Regions from separate parts of the Psychromonas sp. MME2 genome, predicted to be linked through region 3. Evidence: predicted binding sites of a transcription regulator. Region 3 holds the regulator's gene; each other region holds the start of a gene.
What was found. The regulator sigma-54, encoded in region 3, starts transcription at its own class of promoters, with help from an activator protein. The targets are predictions, from matches to a motif close to GTTGGCACGNNNNTNGNNT.
Positions count from the first base shown of each region.

Region 1: a site for sigma-54 is predicted at 1,841-1,859, ahead of flgJ (flagellar assembly peptidoglycan hydrolase FlgJ). Genes of this name have one in related genera too.
Region 2: a site for sigma-54 is predicted at 5,382-5,400, ahead of AB1A03_RS04320 (PEP-CTERM sorting domain-containing protein). Genes of this name have one in related genera too.
Region 4: a site for sigma-54 is predicted at 1,613-1,631, ahead of AB1A03_RS06820 (flagellar assembly protein T N-terminal domain-containing protein). Genes of this name have one in related genera too.

Region 1 is NZ_JBEWXI010000006.1:196,229-204,259, reverse strand. Features, by position in the region: partial or broken gene AB1A03_RS06915 (FlgK family flagellar hook-associated protein) at 1-7, opposite strand, end outside; gene flgK (flagellar hook-associated protein FlgK) at 10-810, opposite strand; gene flgJ (flagellar assembly peptidoglycan hydrolase FlgJ) at 803-1,807, opposite strand; partial or broken gene AB1A03_RS06900 (Na+/H+ antiporter family protein) at 1,963-3,282, shown strand; gene AB1A03_RS06895 (flagellar basal body P-ring protein FlgI) at 3,352-4,452, opposite strand; gene flgH (flagellar basal body L-ring protein FlgH) at 4,478-5,149, opposite strand; gene flgG (flagellar basal-body rod protein FlgG) at 5,161-5,949, opposite strand; gene AB1A03_RS06880 (flagellar basal body rod protein FlgF) at 6,006-6,752, opposite strand; gene flgE (flagellar hook protein FlgE) at 6,909-8,031, opposite strand, start outside.
Region 2 is NZ_JBEWXI010000002.1:865,114-873,144, forward strand. Features, by position in the region: gene AB1A03_RS04295 (carbon-nitrogen hydrolase family protein) at 1-795, shown strand, start outside; gene AB1A03_RS04300 (metallophosphoesterase family protein) at 805-1,548, shown strand; gene AB1A03_RS04305 (peptidase C39 family protein) at 1,595-2,689, opposite strand; gene AB1A03_RS04310 (RimK family ATP-grasp domain-containing protein) at 2,764-4,215, shown strand; gene AB1A03_RS04315 (PEP-CTERM sorting domain-containing protein) at 4,549-5,166, shown strand; gene AB1A03_RS04320 (PEP-CTERM sorting domain-containing protein) at 5,444-5,947, shown strand; gene AB1A03_RS04325 (hypothetical protein) at 6,327-6,581, shown strand; gene greB (transcription elongation factor GreB) at 6,819-7,310, shown strand; gene AB1A03_RS04335 (DUF3461 family protein) at 7,448-7,831, shown strand.
Region 3 is NZ_JBEWXI010000012.1:201,359-209,389, forward strand. Features, by position in the region: partial or broken gene rapZ (RNase adapter RapZ) at 1-736, opposite strand, end outside; gene ptsN (PTS IIA-like nitrogen regulatory protein PtsN) at 775-1,221, opposite strand; gene AB1A03_RS11220 (RNA polymerase factor sigma-54) at 1,323-2,771, opposite strand; gene lptB (LPS export ABC transporter ATP-binding protein) at 2,810-3,535, opposite strand; gene lptA (lipopolysaccharide transport periplasmic protein LptA) at 3,541-4,086, opposite strand; gene lptC (LPS export ABC transporter periplasmic protein LptC) at 4,073-4,636, opposite strand; gene kdsC (3-deoxy-manno-octulosonate-8-phosphatase KdsC) at 4,637-5,185, opposite strand; gene AB1A03_RS11245 (ATP-binding cassette domain-containing protein) at 5,469-6,278, shown strand; gene mlaE (lipid asymmetry maintenance ABC transporter permease subunit MlaE) at 6,275-7,054, shown strand; gene mlaD (outer membrane lipid asymmetry maintenance protein MlaD) at 7,121-7,591, shown strand; gene AB1A03_RS11260 (hypothetical protein) at 7,594-7,782, shown strand; gene AB1A03_RS11265 (MlaC/ttg2D family ABC transporter substrate-binding protein) at 7,782-8,031, shown strand, end outside.
Region 4 is NZ_JBEWXI010000006.1:182,822-190,852, reverse strand. Features, by position in the region: gene AB1A03_RS06835 (flagella synthesis protein FlgN) at 1-116, shown strand, start outside; gene AB1A03_RS06830 (LPP20 family lipoprotein) at 174-668, opposite strand; gene AB1A03_RS06825 (FlgO family outer membrane protein) at 789-1,517, opposite strand; gene AB1A03_RS06820 (flagellar assembly protein T N-terminal domain-containing protein) at 1,672-2,820, shown strand; gene AB1A03_RS06815 (DUF7305 domain-containing protein) at 3,074-4,648, opposite strand; gene AB1A03_RS06810 (PilW family protein) at 4,663-5,238, opposite strand; gene AB1A03_RS06805 (type IV pilus modification PilV family protein) at 5,244-5,657, opposite strand; gene AB1A03_RS06800 (GspH/FimT family pseudopilin) at 5,654-6,109, opposite strand; gene AB1A03_RS06795 (type IV pilin protein) at 6,111-6,476, opposite strand; gene tkt (transketolase) at 7,063-8,031, opposite strand, start outside.

The sequences.
Region 1 (8,031 bases), on a different contig from region 3:
CATCCATTCTCACAAGGCTACCATTGATATTAATAGCAAGCTCTTTACAGAGGGATCTGGATTACCATTGATAGAAACGATATTAAGTGACTCAGCCCCCATCACCAATCCCTGCCCGCTGCCCATGTACACATTAATCATACCGTTATCAGCAGGCACCACTGAAACATTTACGTATTCACTTAATGCGGTAATGGCTTGATCGCGTTGATCCATTAAGTCATTAGCATTATTACTGCCGCCACTCCCTAAGACAGCTGAGATTTGTTTATTAATATTCGCCAAATTATCCGCAATGGTGGTAATTGCTTTAGCTGTATTACTAATATCAGTATTAATACTATTATATTGGATATCAATATTTTCATAGAGACGGTTATATTGGTTTATCATATTAGTCGCTGATTCAAGAAATACTTGTCGAGACTCAAGCATGTTAGGGTGATCAGCAACATTATTAATCGACTCAAATGTCGCTAATACCGGTTTTGTAACCGATGTGCCTTCAGTGGAAAGTAACATATCCATCTGACTTGACTGGGCATAAACCTCTTTCGCATAGCCAAATTGTGATGTATTGATAACATTTTCGTTAAAGGCAAATTTATCATAGGCACGTTCAATACCGTTAACAATCGAACCGCGACCAAGGAAATACTCCCCATAACGATCCGCACCAGCCGTCGCGACTTCCACTGATTGCCGAGAATATCCAGGCGTGTTCACATTAGCAATATTATGACCAGTCGTCGCAAGACTCGCTTGTGATGAATAGATGCCCGATAAACCAATTTGAAATAAATCAGCCATTAAAATCGTCTCCTGCAATAATCTGTTGGAACTCTTCATTGCGCATGATTTGTTTTATTTTTTCAGCATATTGAGGATCAGTTGCGTACCCTGCTTGCTGCAACGATTCAATATAATGTTCACTATTAGCGCCTTCTTTTAGCGCCCCTTTATAACGTTTATTGTTGACGATAAAATCTTGGTAATCAGCAAAGCTAGCGGCAATATTTTCGTAGGCACGAAAGTCCGAACGACGCTTAATACCAATACCATCTTCAACTTCTAAGCTATCTTTACTGACTTTATCGCCCTGCCAGCTTTTATTTGCTTTAATATTAAAAAGGTTAAAACTACTTTGATTGGCATCTTTATTAATTATTTTTTTCCCCCAGCCCGTTTCCAATGCAGATTGTGCAATTAAAACAGCAGGAGAAACACCTAATGCCTGTGCCACTTTTTTGGCGTATGGCATTAGGGTATTAATAAAGGATGTTTTGCCGCTAAACTCAGGAGCGTTATTAGCCGAATCTGTTGAAATATTAGCTGATGTCGCTGGCGACTTAACAAATTGCGTAGCAAAACGAGATTGATCTGGTTTATTAAATTCCTTAATCAACGCCTCTTTTTCTAATGAATGCATTTTATCAAGTTGACTATTAGGCATGTTTAACTGCTCTATTGGCAGTGATTTTGGCGTAACAATGGAATTCGGATCAAGCTGTCTCACCAAGGCATCTGCAAGGCCGAGTGAACCGTGACGACTGATATCAAGGGCGAGTTGTTTATCTTGCATGTCTGTATAGAATTTAGTTTGTTTATTATTAAAAGGACTATCTGTTTCAAAGGCTTCATTAGCTTCACGCATTGATTTTATAAGCATAGTGGCAAACATCGATTCAAATTGATTAGCAACTTCACGAATCGACTCTTTACTATTACCTTGTGCTTTTTGACGCAACTGATCTAACCCTTGTAAATCAAAGTAATTACTCGCTTGCGTCACTGCTTGATTAGCCATTGTCAGCCCCGTTAATTTTCATTTAACTAAACAAAGCAAAAAAAGTGCCAAAAATACAAACCTGTCGTTATTAAAATATCTCTGTTTATTCACTTTTAGCACATGTAATAGTCGCGTAAACTTCACTTTTTTAAAATAACCTTGGACTCACTATGATTAACCCTGTTTTATTGTCTGTCTCAGTCATGCTTGCCCTCTCTTTAATGAGGGTAAATGTGGTCATCGCCCTCTCATTAAGTGCCATGATAGGGGGGTTAAGTGCGGGTATGTCATTGACAGACACCGTTGCTGTTTTTGAAGGTGGACTTGGCAGTGGCGCAACCATTGCCCTCAGCTATGCCATGCTCGGTGCATTTGCCGTGGCAATATCGAAATCAGGCATCACTGATTTACTTTCGCAAACGATTATTAAGCGTATTCACGGCAGCACCCTGATCATCTAACCTATGTCATTAAGTACATACTACTCAGTGTCATTTTATTGATCTCTATCTCTTCGCAAAATATCATTCCTGTACATATTGCCTTTATCCCAATTTTGATTCCGCCACTACTAGAAGTGTTTAATAAATTGCGTTTAGATCGTCGCTTAATTGCCTGTATACTGACTTTTGGGTTAGTGACTCCCTATATGGTTCTACCAGTCGGTTTTGGTGGCATTTTTTTGCATAATATTCTATTAAAAAACTTATATGATAATGGTCTACAGGTAACCGCAGACCAAGTTCCCCTATGCGATGATACTTCCCGCATTAGGCATGCTGACTGGATTATTGATTGCGGTATTTTTCAGTTACCGTAAACCTCGTGACTACACGCCAACGAATACCCCCATAAAAGCGGAAAAAAAACAGTTACAAAAAAGTCATCTGATCGTTGCCGCTGTCGCTATTATCACAACATTAGCGATTCAATTAATGTCTGGCTCAATGATCATCGGCTCTTTAGCTGGCTTTATGGTGTTTACCTTAGGTGGCGTTATTGCGTGGAAAGAGACGCAAGATGTATTTACTAAAGGAGTTCATATGATGGCAATGATAGGCTTTATTATGATCACTGCAGCAGGTTTTGCAGCGGTGATGAAAGCCTCTGGAGGAGTCGAAACATTAGTGCAAATGCTATCAACAAGCATCGGCGACAACAAACCATTAGCCGCGTTACTAATGCTTATTATTGGCTTATTAGTCACCATGGGAATTGGCTCGTCTTTTTCCACGATTCCAATTATTGCAACTATTTATGTTCCCTTAGCCATCGCCTTTGGTTTTTCGCCAATGGCCATTATTGCCCTTGTCGGCACAGCAGCTGCACTCGGAGATGCCCGTTCACCCGCCTCTGACTCAACGCTTGGGCCAACTTCAGGGTTAAATGCTGATAATAATCACGACCATATATGGGACAGTGTTGTACCAACTTTTATTCACTATAATTTACCACTCATTATATTTGGTTGGATTGCGGCAATGAGCTTATAAAAAGCAAAAAGGGAAAGCGACTAACTGCTTCCCCTTTTTAGCAAGTTAACAATGGTTCTTGCTAACTGATTAAATAATAATTAACTCGCCCTGTAATGCACCAGCTTGTTTTAATGCCTCTAAAATCGCCATTAAATCACCCGGTGCTAAACCAACTTCATTTACAGCTCGCACTAAATCATTAAGACTGACGCCTGAATCAAATTTAAACATACGGCTGTTTTCTTGCGTGATATTAATTGTACTATTATCTGTCGTTTCCGTTCTCCCTCCCGCAAAGGGATTTGGCTGCGACACCTCTTTATTTTCACTCACGGTAACACTCACTCCACCGTGCGTGATAGCCGCAGGTAATAATTTAACATCTTGGCCAATAACAATGGTGCCAGTCCGTGAATTAACAATGATCTTTGCCTTAGCACGAGCAGGCTCAACTTCTAAATTTTCTAATGTAGAAAGATAAGAAACTCGCTGAGATTGATCTCTCGGTGCAAGTACTCTAACTGAAGTCGCATCCAATAAGGTTGCCGTGTTCTGACCAACCAGATTATTAATAACATCGGCCATTCGTTTTGCCGTGGTAAAATCCGATTGATGTAAATTTAAGGTAATACTATCACCCTGTGAAAAAGAGGATTTTATCTCACGTTCAACAATAGCCCCATTAGAGATCCGCCCTACTGTTGGCGTGTTAATCACCACTTTTGAACCATCGGCACCTTCAGCACCAAGACCACCAACCACAAGACTCCCCTGGGCAAGCGCATACACATTACCATCAACCCCTTTTAAAAAGGTTTGTAACAATTCCCCACCACGTAAACTTTTTGCTTCCCCAATCGCTGAGACAGTAACGTCAATTTTCTGACCCGCTTTAGTAAAAGGCTTTAATTCCGCCGTGATTGCCACTGGGGCAACATTTTTGATTTTTAAGCTTTCACCCTCAGGAATATTAATACCAAAATTACGCAGCATTGTCGCAAAGGATTGCTCAGTAAATTTACTGCTTTTTTCACCAGTCCCCGGTAAACCAACCACTAAACCATAACCAACCAACTGATTACTACGAACGCCTTGCACACTGGTTAAATCTTTAATACGCGCTGCATAACTATTGCCGACTGATGCAATCAACAGGCTAGTAAATAATAATTTTGTTAATAGTTTCATATCTTACCCTTACTTGCTAAGTACATTAAATTGGCCAGTATGGGCCATTGAAAAATGCAGTTAACCAGCCCTGTTGTTGAGTATTAGCAAAATCGCCCGTACCACCATACTGAATACGTGCATTAGCAACTCGCATCGATGACACTGAATTATCTGAACGAACATCCTCAGAGCGAATAACCCCTTTGATACGAACAAACTCTTCTCCATTATTGAGCATCAACCATTTTTCGCCGCGGATCTCAAGGTTACCATTACTCAAAACTCGCGTCACATTGACGGTAATACTCCCCTTTAAGCTATTGCTTTGGTCGGCATCTGCATCACCTTCGAATTTACTTTTTCCTGAGAGACCAATACTTGCTCCAGAAACTTTTCCAAAATGAGGCAGGTCAGATTCTGCGACCGTTAAATCATACCCATTTTTCTTCTCTAGGCTGCTCCCTGCTTTTTTCTTTGCCGTGGTTGCCTCTTCTAAATAGACGGTGATAATGTCACCTATTCGATGTGCTTTAATATCTGAATAGAGATTATTAGCATAGCTATCTTGAAACAGAGATCCCGTTGCAGCGACGTTATAATCAGCTTCAATCGGCTCAACAGGAACAAACTCAGGATCATCTTTCGAGGCTTGATTCGGTAACGAAGTACAGCCAGCCAGTACCATTAAGTTTAAACATATTATCAATTTACGCATCATATCCTCCATTATAGCTGTTGACTGACGTAGGATAGCATTTCATCAACTGCTGAAATTACCTTAGAATTCATCTCATAAACACGTTGACTCTCAATCAAATTAACTAACTCTTCGGTCACATTAACATTAGAGGTTTCTAACATCCCTTGACGTAAAAAACCCATACCATCATTACCGGGCACTCCTTGAAGTGGCGCGCCACTGGCTCCGGTTTCCGTATATAAATTTTCACCAATCGGCTCAAGGCCAGAAGGGTTAATAAAATCATTAACATTCAACTGCCCCACCACTTGATTCTCTGCTTGCCCAGGAATACGTACCGAGACCTCACCCTGAGCACCAACACTAATAGAGAGTGCATTAGCCGGAATTTGTACCTGAGGTAAAAGTGGGTAGCCCGCACCAGGGGTAACAATAATGCCATCTTCGTTAAGCTGAAATTGACCATTACGTGTATAACTAGAGCTACCATCTGGCATCTCTATTTCGAAAAAACCGCTACCGTCTATCATAATGTCTAAAGAGTTATTGGTTGTGAGCACATTACCCTGTGAAAAATTCTTTTGTACTGCAACGACTTTAGAACCCGCCCCAATCATTAATCCAGAAGGTAGCTTACTGTTCTCAGAAGCGCTGGCGCCTGGCTGATTAATATTTTGATAGAGTAAGTCTTCAAATATGGCGCGACTCTTTTTAAAACCGACAGTGCTGGCATTCGCCAAATTATTAGAAATAGTAGCCACATTCGTCTGTTGGGAATCTAATCCAGTTTTACTTATCCATAAAGCGGGATGCATAATTTTTCTCCTTAAATACTTTAATAGTGATTGTTTACACTGCGCCGTAGGCTAAGTTAAACAACACGTAGTAGAGATTCAGACGCTTTGTCCATCTCTTCCGCTTTTTTCATCATTTTAATTTGCATCTCAAACTGCCGTTGCAAGTTAATTAAACTGGTTAATTCACTCGCGAGATTCACATTAGATGCTTCAAGTGAACCACTTATCAGCTGCACTTGATTACTTTCAATTGGTTCAGCACCGTCTATCCGTCTAAATAGACCATCTTTGCCACGTACAATATCTGCATTATTTGGATTCGCTAATTTAATCTGCGCGATTTCTTCCATCGCTTCAGCGGGTGCGCCAGATGGAAGAATTTCAACCATACCATCACTGCGGATACTAAATTTTTCTACAGGGAGCGGAATGAAAATGGGTCCGCCCTGTATATCAACAACTTGATTACCCTTAGAATCAATTAAATAACCCGTTGGATCAAGATTTAGACCTCCATCACGCGTCATCGCTTGCCCACCTTGCTGCGATTCAACCACAAGCCAGCCATCCCCTTGAATGGCAACATCAAGCTCACGTCCGGTCATTTGCAACGTCCCCTTGTCAAAATTTTGCCCTGGCTCTTCGGTAATTGAAAACACCCGCGTAGGCAAGCCTTGACCATAAGCTTGCATACTGCGAGCCTGTTCAAAACTCGCTTTAAAAGCGGTTTTATTGGCATTTGCTAAATTATTACCATGGATTGCCAAAGCATTCATACTCTCTTTGGCACCTGACATTGAGATATAAAGAAAGTTATCCATTTTAATTCCTTAAACAAGCACGGGCAGTGCGATTTTTTAATAGAGATTTACAACTAATTAAAGCAACATATATGCCAATATATAAGAAGCAGGTAAGCAAACAAAAAAAACGCACCTAAAAAGGTGCGCTTCTGGGGGTAAGTTGCAGTAAATAAATTATCTGATCTGCAGGATTGTCTGTTGTAAGGTATTATTTATTTCTAATGCACGCGAATTGGCTTGGAAATTACGCTGTGCAGTGATCAAATCAACCAGCTCTGTCGTTAAATTGACGTTTGATTGCTCTAAAGCTGCCGAATTAATCGCACCAAAGGAGCCAGAAGCGGCCTCTCCAGCAATTGGATCACCTGAATTTTGTGAAGCGATCCAATTCGATCCCGTTTGTGTCAAACCTTGTTCATTACGAAAACGGACAATAGCGACACGTGAGAGAGGTTGAGAAGTACCGTTACTGTAGGTCGCTTTTACTAAACCATCACTACCGATTTCAACACCCGTTAAACGTCCCACGGTTAAACCATCCTGCTCTAACGCCGTTACCTCAAATGACGACGCAAACTGTGTTGGTTCTCTAAAATTTAAATTAAGCGCTTGACTACCATCGGCACCAGGAGGCAATACCCCAGCTCCATTCACGCCAAGTGGCTCAAAATCTAAATCTGCAGGATCTGATCCGCTATAGGCACCAGTGTCATCAAAGGTCAATACAATACCAGTATGGGTAACCCCTGCCGCATCGGTATAAGTAGCCGTTTGCGGCGTACCATCAGGCAAGCCATCACCATCGGCATCGATATCATAGACGCCTGATGTTTCAGCAGGAGGAACTGCGGATTTATCCCAGGCATCGACCGGAATACCATCAACAGTCATAAAAGTAATCCACTGATTCGTTCCAGTATAGGAAGCATTTTCAGGTTTAATATAATAGGTACTGGCAATATGTGATTGCCCTAATGAATCATAAATGGTTATCGAAGTGGCATTATTATAAGTAGCAGGATCTTGTGGATCAAAATTAGCAGGATCAAGAGTCGGATCGCCAGCAGGTAAATTTAAGGTAATACCAAGCTGACTTGTTGATACTGGTGTTCCTGCTGTTTCAGGAATTTGAATAGGCTCAGTTGTACTTAAACTTACCGATGAAGAACTACCATCCGAGTTAACAGGAAATGCCTGTAGATAGTTACCACTATTATCGACAATGAAATTCTCACTATTAAGTTTGAAAGTACCTGCTCGCGTATAACTTAAATCTCTATCTCCTATGTTTCCTGAG
Region 2 (8,031 bases), on a different contig from region 3:
TTTGCTCAAAGCGATGAAATTTTAAGGATAAATGTTGGAATGTTGAAATCAATGGTTACGATTAGCTTGGCTCAGGTTCCTGTGATTAAGGGTAATTTGGTCGAAAACCTTGCCAATCATCTTGAAATGATTGAGTTATCATCAAATCTTAGGGCTAATGTTGTCGTCTTTCCTGAGTTATCATTGACAGGTTACGAGCTTGAATTAGCTCAACAGCTTGCTTTTAGTCAGTCTAGAGATAGCTTTGTGGAACTATCGTGCGCTGCTATTGAACATAATATTATTATTGTTGTTGGTTGCCCTCTCGTAGCTAAAAAAAATGCTAAACCAACGATAGGTTCGGTAATTTGCTTCCCAGATGGCAATGTTGAGTTTTATTCGAAACAATATCTGCATGACTCGGAGGGGGAATATTGCTCTTCAGGCAGTGTTGATTACCTGTTTAATATTAATGGTTATCGAATTGGATTAGCTGTGTGCGCTGATTTTTCATCTCCTCAGCATTCGAGCCACGCTGCCAATGGTGGCGCTGATATCTACATTGTGAGTGCGTTAATTTCCGAATCAGGTTATCAGTGCGATGCTGAAATATTAGCTAATATAGCCACAATGTATAGGTTTCCTGTGTTATTGAGTAATCATATTTCTCAAACAGGTGGCTGGCAGGCTTGTGGTAACAATACGGTTTGGGATGCAAATGGTCAGATTGTATTTAATTCTGATTCAAAAGATCCCTGTTTAGTGTTAACGACTTTGCTTGGTAATGAAGTAAGTGCGGTGAAAGTTAGTATATAAGGAGATGGTATGCGGATAGCCGTTTTATCTGATATTCATAGTAATGTTTATGCGCTCGGAGCTGTTTTATCGGATGTTCGCCGCCGTGGTGTGGATTTTTCCGTTAATTTAGGAGATATTCTATATGGTCCGATCGCACCGCGGGCAACCTTTGATCTTCTCATGGAAAACGAACTCATCACCATCAGGGGGAATCAGGAACGGCAAATTTATGAGGCCAAAGAGAGTGATATAGCATCGAACCCTACGCTGCAGTTTATTCTAAATGAGCTGGGTAATCAGCCGCTAAAATGGATGAAACAACTACCTTTTAACTATCAATTAAACGAAAGCATCTTTCTTTGTCATGGAACGCCCGTTGATGATTTGATCTACCTGTTAGAAAATGTCGATAGCGGTTATGCCAAGGTGCGTTCCGATCAAGAAATAGTCGCACTGCTTAATGGGCAGAGTTCAGAAGTTATTCTTTGTGGGCATACACATACAGCCAGAACTTTATTCACCAGTACGCAGCAATTAATAGTCAATCCTGGCAGTGTTGGATTACCCGCATATCGTGATGATCAACCCGTTAAACATGTAATGGAAAGTTTTACTCCTCATGCTACTTATGCGATTGTGGAATGTTACAAAAATAGGTGGTCAGTACAGCATATTAAAATAGCCTATGATTACGAAAAAGCGGCAAATGAAGCGCTAAAGCGAAACCGAAATGACTGGGCTTATTGTTTAACAACTGGCAGATCTTTATAAAGTTAACCGTACCAGTTGTCGATAGCTCTTTTTTTAAATTATTGACTTATTCCTGCTGTGATTTAATGACAAGGCAGGAGACCTGTTTTTGTTTGCCGTATTGTATAACTTGTATTAATTCCGACTGACTAATGGGCACATAGACGGAGTTGATAGCATCTTTTTGTACTTCGACAAAGGGATCGTGAATAAACATGAACTGTTCGTTATAGCCGTTTAATATAATCCAATGTGGCCCTTTTTCGCCATCAAAACGGTAGGTACTGATCATCAGTAGCACCGCATAGTCTTGATCTATCCAATCGCGTAACTGTGTAAGGGTAGGGATGCAGTTATTAATCTGCACGCCCTGCTCGGTAAGTTGCTGGCAAAAATCGTTGTGCACGATGCTGATCACCTCTTTTTTATTGCCATCGCGTACACTATCGATAAAGGGGATTGAATTTGAACGACTGTACATTTCAATGTGTAAACCGCGTTTTATCGCTGCGAGTGCGAGGCCATGTACGCTGCAACCCCCATGACCGCTGGTCATAAATATAGTGGTCGCTTCACGCCAAATACGTAATTCATCAATGCGGCTCGGTTGATAGCTTGGATTGACTGCGCTGATGCCCATCATGACGCACGCAGCCCCACAGGTAAAGGGGGTTGTCTGTACGTATAATGGCATCTTAATCACTTTACTCGGTCCGGGGGGATCTAAGCGTTTATGCATACGCACACCATCGGCGAGGTCATCATAGTAATGTACGAGTGTTTTCAGTACTTTATAGCCCATTTTTAGATAAAGATTTTTGCCTGCTATATTGTCGTTTCGCACTTCTAGGCGTAAGATAATAAAGCCTCGTTCGACCACGATTTGTTCACATTTTTTTATCAGTTCAAAGGCGAAATTACGCCCCCTGAATTCGGTACTAACGGCAAGTGAATAGAGTCGTGCTAGACGCGTTCCTCGATGAAACAAGACTAGGGCATAGCCTGCCAGTATTCCATCCACCTCGACCACTAATAAGTAGTCCAGTGGTGAGTTGATAAAACGTTTCATTTGTCGAGGGCTGATTTTATCACCGCTAAAAGCGTTGTGTTCGATCAGGTTAAGTTGAGGCAAATCGCTTGATATAGCTTGACGAAGTAGCATGAGTAGGCTCTAGTTGGCAATCATAACAGTAGGTTAATTTACACGCTAAACCCCACAAGAGGCAATAGATATTTATGGCTCAGTTTTTAATTGTTACCGATGATGTTAATGATTGGCGACCTTATTTACCCAGTGACAAGATGGTTACCGTTCATGACTATTTAGAGATGGGTGCTTTTTCCGAAAAAAATGCCATGCAAGTGGTCAATTTGTGCCGCAGTTATGATTATTTAAGCACAGGTTATTACTGCTCTTTGATGGCTGAAGCCCGTGGTCATCGGGTTATTCCACGAGTGATGACGATTAATGATTTATCTCACGACCATTTCTTTAGTTTGCCACAAGCGGGATTAAATAAACTTTCCGATGAAGTTCATGAAATATCAATGAAGCTTTATTTTGGATTTTGTGACAATCCATTGCTGGAACGCCTTGCTCGTAAAATATTTGAACGTTTTTCAGTGCCAATTTTACAAGTTCGTTTGTTAAAAATTTCTGATAAATGGCAAGTGGATCTGATTGAACCTGCTGCGTTTCAGGATTTAACCGATTCAGAACAAGATTTATTTGCTAAATACCTTGAGGTGTTTTCACAAAAGGTCTGGCGTTTACCTAAACCCTCTAAACGTTATCGTTATGAAATAGCGATGTTGGTGGATGAAAATGAAAAAATGCCGCCATCGGATAAAGGTGCTTTAAAGCTATTTACCAAAGCGGCTAACCGTATCGGTATGGACTTAGTACAAATAGGTGCTCATGATCTCGGTCGTTTAGGTGAGTTTGATGGGTTGTTTATCCGTTCCACCACTAATATCAGTAATTTTACCTACCGTTTTGCTAAAACGGCGGAAAAACTGGGGTTAGTGGTCATGGATGATCCCGAATCTATTATGAAGTGTACGAATAAGGTGTTTTTAACTGAGTTATTGAATAAGCATAATGTACCCGTGCCAAAGAGCTTGATATTTAAAGCTTCTGATCAAAACTGGGTTGATAATGTTATTGATAGTATCGGATTACCTGTGGTGCTTAAAGTACCCGATGGTGCATTTTCACTCGGGGTTGTGAAAGTTAAGGATCGACAGACCTTAATCGAACAAGCTGAAAAAATATTCTTGCATAGTGCCCTTATTTTGGCGCAAGCCTTTATGCCTACCGACTATGATTGGCGTATTGGTGTGTTAAACCGCCAACCCATTTTTGCTTGCCGTTACTTTATGAGTCGTGGTCATTGGCAGATTTACCAACATCATCAAAGTGGTCGCGTTAGCAGTGGGGATTTTGATTGTGTAGATTTAAAAATGGTGCCACAAAATATAGTGGATGCAGCGGTTAAAGCTTCTAATTTAATCGGTGCTGGTTTGTATGGTGTCGATTTAAAAGAGATCGACGCTAAAGCTTACGTCATCGAAGTCAATGATAATCCGAGTATCGACCATGGTGTCGAGGATCTATTTTTAGGTGATTTAGTTTACGATCGTGTTATGACTGAATTTTTAAGAAGGATCCAGCTTCGCGGCTTGTAGTACATCAAGAGGTTGCGCTATTGATTATCCATCTTAATTGTTATGGTTAGCGCAACTCTTTTGTTAAAGTGTAAATCAGACCTACCGTACAAATTAATCTTTAATAGAAAGGTGCTTGTTGGTAGGGATGAGCCAGTCATCAATGTATCGATATTTTCGATTGTGCTCCTCTATGCCTAATTTGTACTCATCACCTAATTAGGCTAAGTGTCAGTAATTTTTACATTGTTATTTTTGTTTTTATAAAAATTCATTTCAAAACAATTACTTATTTTGTTGGTGTGATTTTTGCTATGCGCTTGGTGTATGTCAAACTTAATCCAAGGAACGGAAATGAAAAAAACAGTAATATTAGTGACAATGCTTTTCGCAGCAGGGAGTGCAAATGCGGGGGTAATCGATTTTAATAGCAATTCAGATTATAACTATTGGCAAACAGCTATCGTTTCTAATGGTTTTACCTTTACCGATGTTACAGGTCAGGGATCTCTTGGAACGGCAAGGAATCTTGATAGCGAAAGCGTTGATAATGGTAGCGTTCATTTAATGGACTGGGTTAATGGTGGGAGTTTATCCTCTGTTAAAATGGAACAAACAGATGGGGTACTTTTTGATTTGAATAGCTTTGATTTTACCAGTGGTTACTTAAATGGTGGAAATATTGCGTCAGAGTTATCTGTGAATGGTTTTGATGCCGGTGGGAATCTTATCGCAAACTCATTGTTTACCGTTGCTGATTATAACCAATTCTCATTTACTACGTTAAACCTATCACAGGCTTTTCAAGCGCTAAGTTATGTCGTATTTGATGCGCTAGGTTACCGTAACCGCGTTGGATATGATAATATTGTTGTCAATGAAAGCGTCCCTGTTCCAGAGCCTTCTACATTGTTAGTGCTTGGTCTTGGCTTAGCTGGCGTTGCTTTTTCAAGAAAGAAAAAGTCTCGTTAATCAAATTAAAAGTTAATCTAATTGATAAGTAATAGCTGCATTACATTTAATTGCAATGGACAGCTATTACTCGATCATACGCCTTGCTTTACTTCATTTTTCTTCAACAAGTTATGGTCACAATATTCGAATTTTCCTGTCAGTTTTTTTTACAGTTGTGAGTTATATATAAATTGGTTGTTTTGTAAGTGTTTGTTTTTGGTTGGTTATTTGTGGTTGGCATAAATTGTGCTTTATTAAAAATACCTTTTGTGGTTAATAGTAATAGGGAAATACTATGTTAAAAAATATTAAAATGCTTTCTACTGCTGTTGTAATTTCTACAGCGCTAATGGCGAACACAGCACAGGCCACGCTTATTGATTTGACGACAGCGACTACTTCAGGGGTCACGTCAATATCTAGTAATAATGCGTTGTTGAATGCAACCTCTTGGATGTCTGTTGACGTTACCGATGCGTTATCATTTGAGTGGTATTTTAAAGCAAATGATTATCTTCCTTATGATGATTATGGTTATTTTGGTTTAGATGGGGTAAAAACAACATTGGCTTCGGTGAGTAGTGTGGGTGATTATGGAAATTCAGGTTGGATGACTTATCAGTTTGACTCTGCTTTCACTGGCGCACTTACCTTTGGCGTGCAAAATGTTCTTGATAATGGTTTTAATAGTCAACTTACTGTGAAGAATGTGACTGTTCCAGAGCCTGCTACATTGGCTATTTTGGGGTTAGGTTTGGCTGGTTTGGGCTTTAGCCGTCGCAAACGTTCTGCCAAATAAAAATTTCATTTTTATAATTTGAAATGATGAACTTGAGTTTTTTAAGTTCATCATTTTTTGCTTTTCTGCGTTACTGAAGTAATACTAATCCGCATAAGTAGACGAGCTATTTTGCTGGTTAAAATAACTTACTTTTTTGTTGTAAGTTTCGTAAAGGGAGTAACCATTTACGTCAACTTACGCCTCAAATTAAGACATTTTTCCTGCGCAAAATTTAGATCACATACTCAATCATGCGCCTTGCTATTCCTCATTTTTCCTCAACAAACTATGATCATAATATTATGCGGATTGGTATAATAATATTTATTAAATAGTTAAGAATATCTTACACGTGCCGATACACTAACTAAGCGTATTAATAATATAAGGAGGTAATATGAGTCAGCATTTAATCGTCGATTTTATAAACCGTGCTTATGTGTTTAAGCCTTCTAATGATGCGAAACTTGTTATTCATAAAGTGAAAGAGTATCAAGCATCTAACCGTAAAAATAATTTTTCTCCCGAAATGGCTGAAGAAAGCACCCATTCTCTTCACTCGATTAAAGTAAAAAAAATACAACCGGCCAGCGATAATCAGCAAGAGTCACAAGATGTTAAGCCTGATGGGCATATTGATATTACTATTTAACACTTTTAAAAGTGTAGGGTAAGGGAGGTGACTACCAGTAGCTAGTAGTAACATGCTTATTTAATGTAATACCAATCAAGTGACACATATCCTCTCCTCTATTATCCAGATATATTCGCTGCCATTTTATTCCTCGTGGAAGTGCACATTTATATTCTTAATAATTTACTACACCAGCACATACCCGTTATCATTGACTGACTTAAAATAACATTGTTAATGAGATGGAAAGCGATTTTGAGAACTAATTTGATCACCCCTGAAGGGTTTAAAAAGTTACAGAGTGAATTGGATTATTTATGGAAAGAATACCGTCCTGAAATTACACAGAAGGTCACCTGGGCTGCTAGCTTAGGAGATAGATCTGAAAATGCAGATTATAAGGAAAATAAACGAATTTTAAGGCAGATAGATTCGCGTATTCGTTTTTTAACTAAGCGCCTTGAACAATTGCAAGTGATTACGCCACAGTTAGCGCAACAAGGTAAAGTGTTTTTTGGTGCATGGGTTGAAATCGAGAATGAAAATGGTGAACAGAAGCGCTTTAAGATTGTAGGGCCAGATGAAATTTATCAGCGTGGGGAGTTGCAGCAGCGTAAAGATTATATTTCAGTTGATAGCCCGATGGCTCGTGCACTATTAAAATGTGAAGTTGATGATGAGGCGATAGTTATAACACCCGCCGGTCGTGCTTGCTGGTATGTTAATAAAATTGAATATGATTTTTAAACGTTTTTAATTGTAAATTATTTGAACTGTCCGCTTACTATTTTTATCGGCATAACTTATTTCCTAATAACATAGGCTAAGCTTATGTTATTGCTAAGCTGAACTGGCTTGACTGGAATCCATGATAAGGATCTATTATGTATCAAAATTTACAAAGTATTGGCATAACAAATGTTGATGAAATTGAGCGTTATAGTATTCGTCAGGAAGGTGATAACGATATTTTAAAGATCTATTTTAAAAAAGATAAAGGAGCACATCAATTTTTCTCTCGTAGCGTTAAATTTAAATTTCCTAGGCAGCACAAAAAAATAAGCGCAGATCATGGGGGGCGTGGTTTTCGTAATGTATATGAAATAAATAGTTCACTACGTTACATTACTCAAGAGCTTGATACATTAACGGTACAGGTAAAAAGTGAAAAAGAGTTGAAACAACAAATATTAAACGATTTAAAACATTTACAGGCGGTTGTCGCAAGCAAAATAGCTGAGATAGAATCAAAACTCGATAAGTTATAATATTGATACAATGAAAGTATCACTTATACCAACTCCGGTAAGTATGTGATCTAAATTTTGCGTAGGAAAAACAGCTTAATTCAAGGCGTAATTTGACGTAAATGGTTATTCCCTTTGCGAAAATTACAACGCAGCAGTAAGTTGTTTTAACCAGTAAAATAGATCAGCTATTTATTGGAATTGGTATTATACCCATGCTA
Region 3 (8,031 bases):
CAATCGCAATCGTGACGTAATTTCGGTTATTCGTTTCAAGGTAGGGTAACCAAGAGTGGAATAGATTTTCTATTTGATTGATGGTCTGCTCGACCATAGGCTGGCTACGCAGGTAATCTTTAACTGGCTTTTCAAGGCCAGTGTGTTCTTGCAGTTCTGGTATCCAATGAGGGTTGGGTAAAAAGCGTACATCAAACATATAATCAGCATCTTCCGGGACCTTATATTTAAAGCCAAAAGATTGGAAAATAATCAATAAGTTACTTTTAGTTGAACCTTGTAAGTGAAGTTTTAGATGTTCGTTGAGATTGTGAATCGATAACGTTGTGGTATCAATCGTTAATGAGGCTATATTCTTTATGGGAAGTAGTAGCTCTTGTTCTAGGTCTAGCGCTTGCGATAAGGATAATTTGCGTTTAGATAATGGATGCAGGCGCCTTGTTTCACTATAACGGCGGATTAAAGCGCTGGTCATGGCATCGAGATAAATTATTTCTACTTCAATTTTATTCTGTAATGCAGCAAGCAACGTTTCTATAGCGGCTATGTCGTGAGGCAAGTTGCGAATATCTAAGCTGATCGCAACTTTATTATTGCTGGGATCAACGCTATCAAGTAATTGTTCAAGGAGTTGGTATGGGACACCATCGATGCAGTTATAACCTAAATCTTCAAGTACATGTAACGCGATCGTTTTTCCTGAGCCTGAGCGTCCACTAATAATTATTAATTTCATGCTAATCCCAACTAGTTATTGACTCTGTCCTATGTTAACTACTCTGATTGTAGTAATTTAAACAAGGCTTCGTCTGAATCTGCCGTTCTCAATTGACGCAGAAATGGTTTATCTAATAATTTTTTGCTAATTTCAGAGAGTGCAACTAGGTACTCTTGGCATTTATCTTCAGGAACAAAAATAGCAAATAAAAGGTCGACATTATTACCATCGTAAGCATCGTAATCAATGGCTGTATCACATTGTAAAAAAACGGCTGTAGCGGGCAACGATGTATCAATTTTTACATGTGGGATTGCAATGCCGCTTCCGACCCCCGTTGACCCTATTTTTTCACGCGCAATTAAATCGTTAAATAACGTTTGTGCGTCAATGCCTAGTTTTTCAGCCGCGATATGGCTAATTTTTTCTAGTGCGCCTTTTTTACTTGTACAGTTTACCTTGCTGAAAACGGAGTCTTGAGTTAATAAAGTCGATATTTTCATATTATATATTCTGTTTACGATCCATAAAATTAGCGCGCAATTCTAGCAGGTTCTTCTTGAATGACTATTAACAAATAGTCATTTTTTAATCTTAATCAAGTCTATAGCAACTGTTTACGCTGATTTGATGGCGGTATACCTAATGATTCTCTATATTTTGCAATGGTTCTACGTGCGACTTTAATACCTTGCTCTTCGAGTAACTGAGTTATTTTATTATCACTTAAAGGTTTATTTGGTGATTCTGCTGTTACTAGCTTCTTGATTAATGCGCGAATGGCTGTCGATGAACACTCTCCACCACTTTCAGTGGCGACATGGCTAGAAAAGAAAAATTTGAGCTCATAAATCCCTCTAGGGGTGTGCATAAACTTCTGCGTAGTCACCCGAGAAATCGTTGATTCATGCATTTCAACCTCTAGTGCTACATCATTTAACACCATCGGTTTCATTGCTTCATCACCATACTCGAAAAAAGCTTGCTGTTGTTGGACGATACAATTGGAAACCTTTAGCAGTGTCTCATTTCGACTCTCTAAGCTTTTAATGAACCATTTAGCTTCTTGTAAGTGACCTTTAATAAATTGTGAATCTGTTTTACTGATATTAGATTTACATAAATCGGCATATTGCTGATTAATCGATAAGTGTGGATTGCAATCAGGGTTTAAAGAAACACGCCACTGCCCTGCAATTTTTTTAACGTAAACATCGGGTACGATATATTGTGCTTTACTCTCTTCGAGTTGATTGCCAGGACGAGGCTCTAGACTCTGAATAAGGCGCATTACTTCACCTAATTCACTCTCTTTTAGTTTAGTTTTTCTTGCTAATGTTCGGTAATCTCGATTAGCCAGTAAATCCATATGCAAATCAAGAATCATTAATGCTTCGCTGCGCCATTGTGTTTGTTCTGACAGATGTTTTAGTTGTATTTGCAAACACTCTTGTGTGGACCGAGCTGCCACACCAAGCGGATCAAAATGTTGGATACGTTTTAGTACCGCTTCCACTTCATCTAACTCTAGATCCGTTAGTTCATCATTTAAACTTTCTAAGATATCTCTGCAGCTAGTGGTTAAATAGCCGGATTCATCAATGGAATCGATAATTGCGGTAGCAATGAGCTGGTCTGTATCTGTAAATGGCGTCAACTGCATCTGCCAGATTAAGTGGTCTTGTAATGTATCTGAAGATTCGCCTTGATAGACAGTATCTTCACCTTCATAATTGACTGTGCCAGAGGAGACTGACGTTGTTGGTGGTGCAGTGAATGACTCTTCCCAGCTATTTTCAATAGGCAAATCATCGGAGAACTCCTGTTGAGTTAACGCCTCCGATGTGTCCATGTCGCTACTATCTTTTTGTTCGCTACTTACCTCTGCAATACCACTTTCATCGTCTTGTTGAAGTAGCGGATTTTCATCCAGCACATTTTGAATTTCTTGCTGTAAATCAAGTGTAGAGAGTTGTAATAATTTAATAGCTTGTTGTAATTGAGGGGTCATAGCAAGCTGCTGACCCATTTTCAATTGTAAACCCTGTTTTATCAAAGTATCTCTTCCTCTTACGCAAATAAGGTGATTAATTAAAGTCTAAACTCTTCACCCAAGTAGACCTGTTTTACATGGTCATTCTCTAATATTTCTTGCTGTGTGCCAACTGCAATAATTTCACCATGACTAACAATGTACGAGTGTTGGCAGACATCTAAGGTTTCTCGAACGTTATGGTCGGTAATTAATACGCCCAAACCGCGGTCACGCAACTGCTGAATAATATTTTTTATGTCGATAACTGAAATGGGATCCACACCGGCAAAGGGTTCATCTAGTAATATGAATTTTGGCTCTGTAGCAAGCGCTCGGGCTATCTCTACCCTGCGACGCTCACCACCGGATAAGCTCATCCCTTTGCTGTGGCGAATGTGGGTGATATGAAACTCTTGTAATAGGGTCTCTAGCTTATCTTCGCGCTGTGCTGCCGTTAACTCTTTACGAATTTGTAAAATGCCCATGATATTTTCGCTTACCGTTAAACGACGAAATATAGAGGCCTCCTGAGGGAGGTAACCGATCCCTTTTTGTGCTCGAATATGCATGGGATGATGAGAAATATCTTCATCATCAATGGTTATTTTACCTTCATCTTGTTTTACTAAACCCACCACCATGTAAAAAGAGGTTGTTTTACCCGCGCCGTTAGGGCCAAGTAAACCGACAATTTCACCTGTTTTCACGGTTAAGCTAACACCATTAACTACCGTGCGACCTTTGTAGCTTTTCACTAAACCTTGTGCAATTAATTCTGCCATTCTATCTATTCTTCTTTTTCTATGGTTTTGTCGTCCGAGGTCGATGTGTTTTTATTTTCAAATTGTGCGGGTAAAAATACCGTGTTAACACGATCAGTTGCAGCTTGACCCGTGCTCACCGTTAACTCTTCATTATTGATGGAGTACACGATTTTTTCACCATTAACTTCACTATCTAGTTGTTTTACTTGAGCATTGTCCTGTAGCGTGATGGTGCTTTCTGCTAGATCATAGCGAATGGTGTTGGCTTGGGCATCAAAGGGTTTGCCATCATCTTGTGTTTGATAAAATGTCGCTAAATTGCCTTCTGCTATCATTATTTCTTGGTTTGCTTTTTCACCACGAATGACCGTTAGTTTGTCTGCGGTAATTTTGATCGTTCCCTGAGTTAATATCACATTGTCAATAAATACAACCGTATTTTCCTTCATTTTTGCATGTTGACTGACGGAGCTAACATGGATCGGCTGTTCATAATCAGACTCAATGGAAAAGCAGGAAAATGTGATGATTAACGTGCTGATTGCTATGCTAAATTTAATTTTTTTCATTGAGATATACCGTTTCAATTTTATCTTTGACAACAAATTCTTCAGACTCTAATGACCCCCATAGTCCGACGCCTTGTTGCTTCATTTGCGGCCCAGTCCAATTAACAAAAAGATCGCTGGTCACTTCTTTTTTATCTAATAGTATCGTTAGCTCTTGTGTGTGCATCGTTTGCACTAATTGATCCAAGCTCAGATTTTTTAGCCATACATCATCATTTAACGTTAGTGTGTCTTGATTGTAAAGCACCCCTTTTTTACTGCTTAGTTGCCAAATGGAGGGGACATTGTCGTCTGTTTTTCTAGCGTATATAATAACCCTTGGATTTTCAAAAAGGGTTTTATTGGTTGCATTAAAATTAATTACTTTATCTGCATATAATTTATAATCGCTTCGTCCCGCAATATCAAAATGAGTATTAGTGACATTATAGGCTATATAGCTAGGTTGGTGTTTTGATGTTTCCGGTAGCTCTTTTTGTGGTTTCAAGTATAGCCACGTTAAAAATGCCACTAATAATATGATAAATGGAATGCTTTGCCGCTTATTCATTTATTCACTTTTGCCTTGTGTTGTATGCAACTGATTATTGCATTGTAGTAATAGGTCACATACCTCTCGTACAGCTCCAAAACCACCTTTTGTATAAGTAATTAAATCAGCATGTTGCAGCACTAAAGGATGGGCATCGTTTACTGCAATACCTAGCCCACATGCTTGCATGACGGGTAAATCGACAACATCATCACCAATATAGGCAACTTCTTGTGCTGTTAATTTTTGTTTTATTAATAGTGATTGATAGGCACTTATCTTGTCTTCTTGCCCTTGAAATATATAAGGTACGCCAAGTGCTTGCATTCTGTCAGAGACAATTTTAGATTGTCGTCCAGTTATCACCGCTACATCTATACCAGCTTTTAATATCGCTTTTATACCGAAGCCGTCTTTGGTATGGAATGCTTTTAACTCTTCACCTTGGTTACCTAAATAAATTCGGCCATCTGAAAACACACCATCGACATCGCAGATAAGCATTTTTATTTTTTCTGCTTTGCGATAGTTTAATTGGCTAATTTTTCCATAGGGTGTTGTGACCATGATTTTCCCGATATTTAGATCGATAACTGGATACTATATAAAATGAATATAGTAATCTCATTAATTTTAATTCGTTATGTGGTGATGCTACATTGTTACGGTTATTGTCAGAAAAATAAAGTGTTAACGTGTAATTGTTATTTGTTTTTCAACAATATACCATTATTACATAAATAGGTCATACCAGTGCTATGATAATTTATGTTCAGGCTATTAAATAATTGTATAAAAATGCTCATAACCTTACACTGTACCTTTCTATCCATAAAGATAACGGTTGTACATGAAACATTCAAATCATCTTGTTATTAAAAACCTCTGTTTCTCTCGAAATGATAGATTATTGTTTGATAATTTAAATTTTGAATTTAAACGTGGAAAAATAACAGCTATTTTAGGGCCAAGTGGTATCGGTAAAACGACGCTATTAAAACTTATTGGTGGCCAACTTGCGTTAGATAGCGGTGAAATAATTTTTAATGGCAAGGAAATTCATAACTGTTCTGATAACTCTTTGTACGAAGCAAGAAAAAAGATGGGCATGTTATTTCAAAGTGGTGCATTGTTTAATGAAATGTCTGTATTTGAAAATGTTGCATTTCCACTGCGAGAACATTGTAAGCTCGATGAGTCGCTACTCACTATCTTAGTGTTGATGAAATTAGAGGCCGTTGGTTTACGTGGCGCAAGAGATTTAAAACCAATAGAGCTCTCTGGTGGAATGGCTCGTCGTGTTGCTTTAGCACGAGCTATCGCCTTAGATCCGGAAATGATTATGTACGATGAGCCCTTTACAGGGCAAGATCCTATTTCTATGAATGTATTGCTAAACTTAGTTAAGCAATTGAATCAATCGTTGGGATTAACATCGATAATTGTTTCCCATGATGTGCATGAAGTCTTGTCTATTGCCGATGAGGTTTATGTTCTGGCAGGGCAAAGAATCATAGCGCAGGGACCAACGCATTCTGTACTTGAACAAAAGGATAATCCATTATTGCAACAATTTATTCATGGTAGAAGTGAAGGACCCGTGCCTTTTCATTTCAAGAGTGATGATTTTGCTGTTGATATAAAAAAGGTGAACTTATGATAAATACGTATATAAGTTCGATTGGCAGAGGCAGCATAGCAATTACGCGTACGATTGGTCGTAGTTGTTTGATGTTTTGGGATACATTTCGTGGCAGGCCTCATAGCAAGCTATTTTCGCTTGTTGTCGCACAGATATATCAGCTTGGGATCTTGTCCCTACCTATTATTTTAACGTCAGGTTTATTTATAGGGATGGTATTAAGCTTACAAGGTTACTATGTATTAGTCGACTATGCCGCAGAACAGAGCTTAGGTAGCATGGTGGCGCTCTCTCTATTACGAGAGTTAGCTCCTGTTGTTGGTGCTCTGCTTTTCGCTGGTCGTGCTGGCTCTGCGTTAACGGCTGAAATTGGTTTAATGCAGAGCACTGAGCAGCTAGCTAGCATGGAAATGATGGCGGTTTCACCTTTAAAACGTGTCATTGCACCACGCTTGATCGCAGGGATTATTACCTTACCTTTACTTGTCTTGTTTTTTAATGTTGTCGCCATTTGGGGGGGGTATTTAATTGGTGTTAGCTGGATGGGGATCGATGGTGGTTCCTATTGGTCAGTGATGCAAGGTAGCGTTGATTATTATCCTGATGTTGTTGATAGTATAATAAAAAGTGTTTTTTTTGCCGTACTGATAACTTGGGTGGCACTTTATAATGGTTACCATGTTATACCCAATGCGCAGGGAATTAGTAAGGCGACAACGCAAACGGTTGTTGTTTCATCATTGCTAGTGCTTGCGATGGACTTTGTATTAACAATATTTATGTTTGGCACTTAAAATAGATTATTGTTATAAGTGTTAAGCGATTAATTTACTCGGATTTTTATATGTTTGGAATATATTATGTCTAAGAATAAACTGGAATTATGGGTTGGTAGCTTCGTTGTTGCTTCGATATTATGTTTAGCCATACTCGTATTTAGTGTTGCTGGTGTTTCGCTACGTGGTGAGGGGAATAGTTATACCTTATATGCGACTTTTTCTAACGTTGGTGGATTGAAGGTCAGAGCTCCCGTTAAACTCGGTGGCGTTGTTGTTGGGCGCGTGGAAAATATAAAGTTAGATGTTAAAAATTATCGCCCAATTGTGGAGCTCTCTATGTATGAAAGAAGTGGTTTCTATCCAGAAACATCGTCACTGTCGATATTGACATCGGGTTTGCTCGGTGAGCAGTACATTGGTATTCAACCTGGGTTTATTGATGATGATATTGCTATGTTAGCAGACGGGGATCGCATTGAGGATACTAAATCTGCATTGATCCTAGAAGATTTAATCGGCCAATTCATTTACTCTATTAATAAGGATAAATAATAATGAAGCGTTTATTACCTATTTTAGCCTTAATTTTTGTCAGCTGTTCTTATGCCAAAATAGCAGAGATAAGTGATCCAAATGAAGTTATCCGCTCCGTTGCAATTAAAACGTCGGAACGTATAGACCTTGATGCTGAACGTTTAAAGCGTGAACCAGTTATATTAAGGTGGTCATTGATGAAGAATTAATGCCTTATATCGATTATAAGTATGCAGCCTACAAAGTGATGGGTACACATCTTAAGGACACAACCGAAAAGCAGCGTGATGAATTTGTTGAAACATTTAAAACTTATCTAGTGAATGTCTATGGCCACATGTTACTTGAGTATGACCAACAAGAAATCAAAGTGCTCGATAATAGAAATTATGAAGATAGCTCGATTATATCGGTTGCCGTGCATGTTACAGATAAAAATGGCAAACTGACAAAACTAG
Region 4 (8,031 bases), on a different contig from region 3:
GCAATAAACATTTAATGCAGATTTTAAAACAAGAAACGGGCAAAAACAGCGTCACTTATAATAACAAGGGCTCCCTGACAAGTGCATCTCTGTTAGGTCAAGATATTAAGGCATAAACAACGAGCAATATTTATTTACCTCTATACCACACGACCTAGCCAACAACACGCAAACTAATAAAACACTTGCTGTTCAACATTAACGGCAGGCTCTTGCTTACTATAGCTAATACCTGACTCCTTTAATAATGAGACGCTACGCATATCCAATGCAAGTTCTGTAATATAGAGATCCCCTTCATGATAACTTTTTAGCACCTTCGCCCCTCTGACCAAACCGTTCACTTGCGCTTGAATCAAATCGTTAAGCAAACGTGAGCCATTGACTGCATTTTCCGAACTCAATAACACACCATAGATTTGTTCCGCCAACTCTTTATAAGCCTCTAATTTAGAAGCCTTAATTGCATTCAACATTTGCAGATCAAAGGATTCACCTTGCTGCGCGGCAATTGGAGCATAACCGATAGAAGTCATAATGTATGGCTGATCATTACTACTAAACAGCATATTCTGTTGCTGACCATTGGTTTTCGCACAGGCACTTAACAACAAGATAGCGACAACCATTAAGAGCGAAGAGATGAAACGATTAATCCCATGTGACATAATAATATTCCTTACTTTGTGTTTCTTGCAGAGTTAATCATACAAAGCAAAAATCGAGCCACTTAAAAGCATAATCCTAGTTTCATTTTACAATCTGTACTAATTTCAAACTTTTATCACTTAATGTACTATTACGTGAGATATATTTTTTTCTTGATAATCATAATTCCCACCAACAAACATATTATTAGGGAGAAAAGCACTACTAGTCGATTCAACCAAATTATTGTTAGCGTTAACAATGCGAATGTTTAGCATCACCCCTTCTTCATTACGAGACATTGTACCTGTCAAAATTCTGTTAACATCTATGTCTTTATTCAACCTTTTCCAATCGCGTGTTAACGCAAATTCACCCTCAGGGGTTAACTGAATATTGCCAGTTATTTTAAAGTCAACAATGGGAATATGACGAATATGCAATTCATGGATAAACTGCTCTGAGATAGTTTGCCCTAGCCAGTTGGTGGTTTGATGGTTATGTAGATCAACAATAGATGTCAAGGCGATTGCCTGATGACGAGATGTCGAAGGGAGATTAATAATAAGTTGCTCTGCCATATCGCTGACGACTTCAGAAAGAACAAAAGATCGCTCACCAACAAAGGAAGTTATATCCGAGTTGCTATTATTATTCACTATACTCGCATTAACCTCCCCTAAAGCAGCATCACTATTCGCTGAAGAACGAGCAATATAATAATAGAGATGATCATCTTTGCTAACGCTGCGAGTATTTACAACGGCAGTCGTTTCTATATTACGTGCCGCGCTTGTTTGCTCGGGAGCTGTTGACGCACATCCCTGTAATAACAAGGCAGCCCCTGCCAGTACCAATAAATTATTCATTCTTACCTACCTTGGACAGATTTAACTTTCATAGAAGGTATCGGCAACAGGGCAAAAAGCTTTAGTAAACTTTATCATCCAAATTTATTTAAAATATTGGTTCGAAAATTGCTTAATATAATGACAGGTTTATTTTTTAAGTTAAAGGTTCTCTATGTTAAAATATATACTTTTCACTTTGGCTTTATGCTGCTGCAGTGTCAATGCAAAGCTATTTACGTCATCCGGAGAAGCTTTTATTATTAAGCAGGATATCGATAGCGCCCGAGATGTGGCGATCAAAGAGGCGCTAAAAAATGCATTAATTTATTCTGGGGGGCCAATATCCATTCTGCAGCAAGTCAACAATGGGGTGTTAGTTGAAAATAAATTGGTATTTAACAGTAAAGGCGAAATTAATTCACTAACCATCATCGATGAAAATGTAAAAGAAGATAAATTAATGGTCACTATCAGTGTCGATATTGAACTCTCACATAATAGTTGCCAAGGAGCCCAGTATCCAAAATCGATCGCCATTACACGTTTTAAATTAAACAATCCCAATCATGCCGTTGACGGCCAGATACACACCATTAATAAGCAAATAACGCAAACGTTATTTAACCGCTTAAAATTATCACCTCAACAGTTAGATGTTAGAGAATTAATCGATATTCCGGTCCGATTAGGGCAACATTATAGCCTGCAAAATATCTCTAATACTCTATCAACGATGGCAACACAAACCGATAGCCAATATATTTTTTACGCCGAGATCAATGATCTATCCGTTGATTTTGACAGCAAAAATTCGATTAACTATTGGCTTGTTGACCCACTACGAAATTTTTATATGACCGTTTATCTCTATGATGCTCTACAGGGGACCCTTGTCATGAGCAAGCAATATCGCACCGAAGCTAAATGGGAATATGGTATGCATGAAAGTGCTGATTTACAGAGTAAACTGTTTTGGCAAAGGGAGTATGGGCAAGCAATTATTAACCTGCTCGCTAATGTTAATGAAGATATCAATAAACAATTGCAATGCATGCTCCCGATCGCCAGAGTGATTTCAGTAAAAAATAACAGCGTGCAAATTAACCTAGGTAAACGCAATGGTCTCAAAGAAGGCGAGACACTCACTCTTTTCTATAGCAGTAATTATAAAGATCAATTTGGCATCGAGCGCAATGCAGAAACTCAATACCAAGATCCGATGCAAGTTATTGAAGTTCATGATAGTAGTGCGATCCTTCGCACCATTGATAATTACCCGTTAGGTAATATACAAATTAATGATTTAGCAAAAATTAAATAATAGATATCCCATTGTAATAGCAATTGGGTTAAGTATGTGATCTAAATTTTGCGCAGGAAAAATGGCTTAATTTGAGGCGTAAGTTGACGAAAATGGTTGCTCCCTTTGCGAAACTTACAACAAAAAAGTAAGTTATTTTAACCCGTAAAATAGATCAGCTATTTATTCCGATTGGTATAATGCTATAAATTAAAATAAATAGCCCCTAAAACAACAATTGTTCAGGGGCTTTTTTACATGAAAAAGGGTCTGGCTACGGATAAAAATAGTGCACAGAAGTAAATGACGCTGCCGTCGGCTCCTCATCGGGGATATCAATCATATCCGATAGCATTTCATCATAATGAATACCTGTACCAGCAGAAACATTAACCTCTTTGCCTCGCACGGCCCCCATAATATCACCACCGCCGCCTAAATCTAAATTACCATTCGGAGCATAAATTCTGGCGTACATATCAGCATTACTTCCCACTGTCACAGCCATATCCGAATCATTACTGCTTTCATATGATGAATATATGGTGAGTGGAGCCTCCCCCTCAGAGTTAACCGTTTCATCAGCAAAAAGATCCGTCAATGAATCAAGATTTACCGAACCATCGGTCAATATCGTCAATGAGCTCGTGTCGTCAGCAAAGACAAAGTTACTGTTTTTAGTCAATATATCCCCGGTTATCAATAGGGTTATATCCCCCGTGATAGTGATATCCTGCCCTATCGGTGTAAACTCATCAAAGATGTACACCTCGGTGGGTTCACCAAACACATCAAGGGTGACAGGCGCGACACCCGCAATAGGCGTACCATCGGAAGAGACCTCTGCGCCATTGAATTGCAAATTACTGCCAATCATTGTTGCGCTGTAACTATTGGTTGAACCCGATGGAACTTGCCCCTTCATGGCTGTCATTTCCGTGACAATATCAAGCGGATCACATTCTCCAAAATCAATTTCAGGTGGCAAAATCTGGTCACTATGTATTGCCGTTTTTAAATTACTATGGTTTTCTCCACCATATATTACGGAGCTGCTAATATCCTTACCATTATCACCGTATAAATCGCCACCAACGGTGATCTCTTGCCCCGTGGCAATTAACCCCTTAAAATCTAAGTTGCCACCAGCATGAATATTAGAGGTAGAAGTAATCCCTTTAAATTGTATATTATTAGCCGCGGTGGCAGCCCCTGAGATAGAGCTACCACTTGACGTCCCTGTGGAAATACTCCCGTTTGATGTTAAATTACCATAAATGCTACCACTACCGGATAGTTCGATATCCGCGCCACTATTAATAGTGGAGACATTACCTTTATCATTATGTGCATTGGGATCGTATGGACCAAGGCTAGAATTATAGCTATCTACCGTGCCTCCACCTTGTCCCACATAAACCCCATCACAACCAGCTACCGCATCAGTAAAAAGGCTTTTCCCTGTTATTTCAATCGCCTCTATTTCTGTTTTCAAATACGCAGTGGCACCTTGATAGCTTCCCATACTCACCAAGGTAAATGTTGAACCATTTAAATTAATGTACTGTGCAGGCAAAGAGTAATTAGCACCGACCGGTACGAATGAGTTGGCTTTTAAATTACTTTCTATGGTTGCATTAGGTACAGACAACGCATTTTGCTCTTTAATATATTCATAGGCTTTAATAATGCCTTGTTCTGAGGCAAGCCGCGCATTGATCTCTTTCTGTTGATTACCCGCAATACGTTCCTGTAAACGATTTTCACTAATTTGTGAAAATGCCAATATTGTAATAATAGTCGTAATAATTAGCACGGATAGGAGAACAAACCCCTGTTGCTTTTGCATAAAGCCTCCTAAATTTACTCGAGTAAATTTGTTAATATTTTTTGTCGCAATGCTAATTTAAATGTAACCCCATCATTTCCCAAAGAATCAGGCATGCCTGTTACTTTTAACTTAACGATTAGTCCCTCTTCATTGGTACCAGTTATATTATCAAAACGTAACCTTTCTACATCTAAGGTAATTAACTGAGCCCCACTACCATCATCACAGTAGAGCCCCGCACCATCTGAATAATAGGTATCGCTGCTACCAGAAACCATGCTATTACCTAAACAGCCATAGAGTATCCCGCCACTTTGCGGCTCCCCGTAGGTAACCACTAACTCTTGGTTAGCTGTATTAACTCCATTAATATTGATCCCCTGGGCTTGGTGCACTGAGCGAGACAACAAATAAAAAGCACCTCGTAATGACTCCTGTGCATTACTCAAGTTTTGTGCAATATTGATGCTGTTTTTTAATGACCCATACAATGTGGTACAGGCAAAAACGAGGCTTAAACTAATCGTCATCGCAACCATTAATTCTATCAATGTAAAACCTACTTGCTTAGTTTTTAACTTACTCTTAGGAAACCGTTTAATATACATATTGCTCACCCACAACCGCTATCAGGGAATGTCGTTTCTAAGGTTAATGTATTATTCTCATCCTCATCAATAAAACGCGGATCACTCCATTTGACAGTGACAGAGATATCTTGCGTGATGCTAGCTGGCGGACTATTTTCATCTGTCGTCATACCTGCTGCACTTAAATCATTTACCCAGTTACTACGAATTTGTGTATAAGTACTCGCCGATGTAACATCTTGTGCATTACATAAATCCATCCAAACAGCATCAACAAAACTATTGGCTCTGATTGAGGCAACGGTATAATTAAAACTCGACTGAGAGGATTTAAGTATATACACCTCTAACTGGGCTAACCCTAATAAAGCGACTCCCGTTATAAACATCGCTACTAACACTTCAAATAAGGTAAATCCATATTCTCTATCTTTCATGGGCAGTTCCCATCTTGTAATATACTTTGACCACTGGAAAGTACGCAAAGGTAACGGGCTTTACTGCTGCTACTAATTGAAAAAGCCGCATTACCGCCAGATAAAGCACCTCTTCCAAAAACGGTAATTGAAGCACCGGAAACGGTAATTCCTGCTCGCGGTTTTTTACTAACAAACAGTACATTAGCGCTACTATCTTTGACTGACCATCCATTAGCCCACCCGCCTGGATTGGCTTCTAATGTCATTGGCGTTGATGTTTTTATCGCCTCATTGCGCGCAAAGCGATAGGCTTTATAGAGTTCATTGGTTGCCACGGCAAAACGTTCATTTTCAACAAACTGCTGATAACTAGGCACACCAATGAAAGCCAGAATAACCATAATCGCTAGCGTCACTAGCAACTCCATCAATGTCATTCCCTCTATTTTTTTTACGCTATGAAGCTTCATATTAATCCCAACAACCACTCGATTTACTTGAAGCGGTTTCTCCTGTTTGCGTAATACTCAAAGTGCCACATTCGTCACTCATTTTGGGTGTCGCGGTGATAGTAAAGGTGTCATCAGTGACAGATGGAAGTGCGTATGTATAAGAATCTGTCGCATCAATAGTTGGTAACGTCGTTGGGTAAGCACCTTGCCGAGCGTTAACGCGCTCAAACTCCTGCGCTAATTTTGTTAAGGCAAGTTGTGCAGCAATACGATTACTTTTTTGGATATGACTTTGGTATGAAGGGAAGGCAATGCCAAATAATATAGCAACAATAGCAATGGCGATTAAAACTTCAATAAGCGTGAATCCTGTAAACTTTTTCATAAAACCTCATTTAAATAGTATGAATACCACCTTATATCCATATACCATCCCACTGCTAACCACTCAACATACTTACATTATAGTCAAACGCCTAACATAGTGTGTCCAAAAAAAATTATCGCAGGTCAAATTAAAGCCAAATAAAAACCAAGAGACATTAATACTTACTGTAATAAGTATAAGATGAGAATTTTACGCAGAAAAAATTACTTTATTAGAGGCGTACTTTGATGTGAACATCTGTTCCATTTGCAAAACATACAATAAAGATAGATAAGATATTTATACAAATTGCTATTACGGTTTAAGGATGCGCATTCAAATGACGCCATCAATAACAATTCAGGAGTGAAACAGTGCTACACAACCACAATACAACATCACTGTTTAATCAATCCCTCTTTATCAATAACAGGAAATGCAGATATTGTCCTGACTATATTCAGAGATAATCACACAATGAGTACCATTAATAGGATTTGATGACTTATAGCAAATCTTATTAATGGTACTCATTGTTATAAATAGATGACATAAAAAAACCGCAAAAATGCGGTTTTTTATCGTTCACGAGGTTAAAGTAACATTATAAAGTGTTGGCAGTATCTACGACATTTTTAACCGTAAAGCCAAACATCTCAAATAGTTGTTCAGCAGGCGCTGACTCACCAAATGTTGTCATTCCAATCACTTTACCGTTTAAGCCTACATATTTGTACCAGTAATCAGCAATACCCGCTTCAATAGCAACGCGTTTTGTCACATTTGCCGGTAATACAGATTCTTTATATTCAGCACTCTGTTTTTCAAACAGGTCTGTACAAGGTAGTGATACAACACGTACTGCTTTGCCCTGTGCAGTCAACTCAGCAGCCGCTTGCATCGCCAACTCAACTTCAGAGCCTGTAGCGATAAGAATGATTTCAGCAGGCGTTGCAGAGTCTAGTAAGACATAACCACCTTTGGCAACATCGGCTAATTGCTGCGCATCACGCGCTTGTGGTTTTAGGTTTTGACGACTAAAGATAAGCGAGGTCGGGCCATCAACGCGCTCAATCGCTGTTTTCCATGCCACAGCAGACTCAACACTGTCACATGGGCGCCATGTGCTCATGTTTGGTGTCAAACGTAAGCTTGCAATTTGCTCAACAGGTTGATGTGTCGGGCCATCTTCGCCTAAACCAATTGAATCATGGGTAAAGACTTGAATCGCACGTTGCTTCATTAATGCAGACATACGTAAGCCATTACGCGCGTATTCCATGAACATCAAGAATGTTGCACCGAATGGAATGAAACCTTTATGCAGCGCCATACCATTTACAATGGCAGACATCGCAAACTCACGCACGCCATAATGTAAGTAGTTACCCGATGCATCATCGGCAGTGATCGCTTTTGTGCCAGACCACATGGTCAAGTTTGATGGCGCTAAATCCGCCGATCCACCTAACATTTCAGGCAACATCGCAGAGAATGCTTCGATACAGTTTTGTGATGCTTTACGTGTCGCGATATTATCAGAATGCGCTTGTAAATCAGCAATGTATTGCGT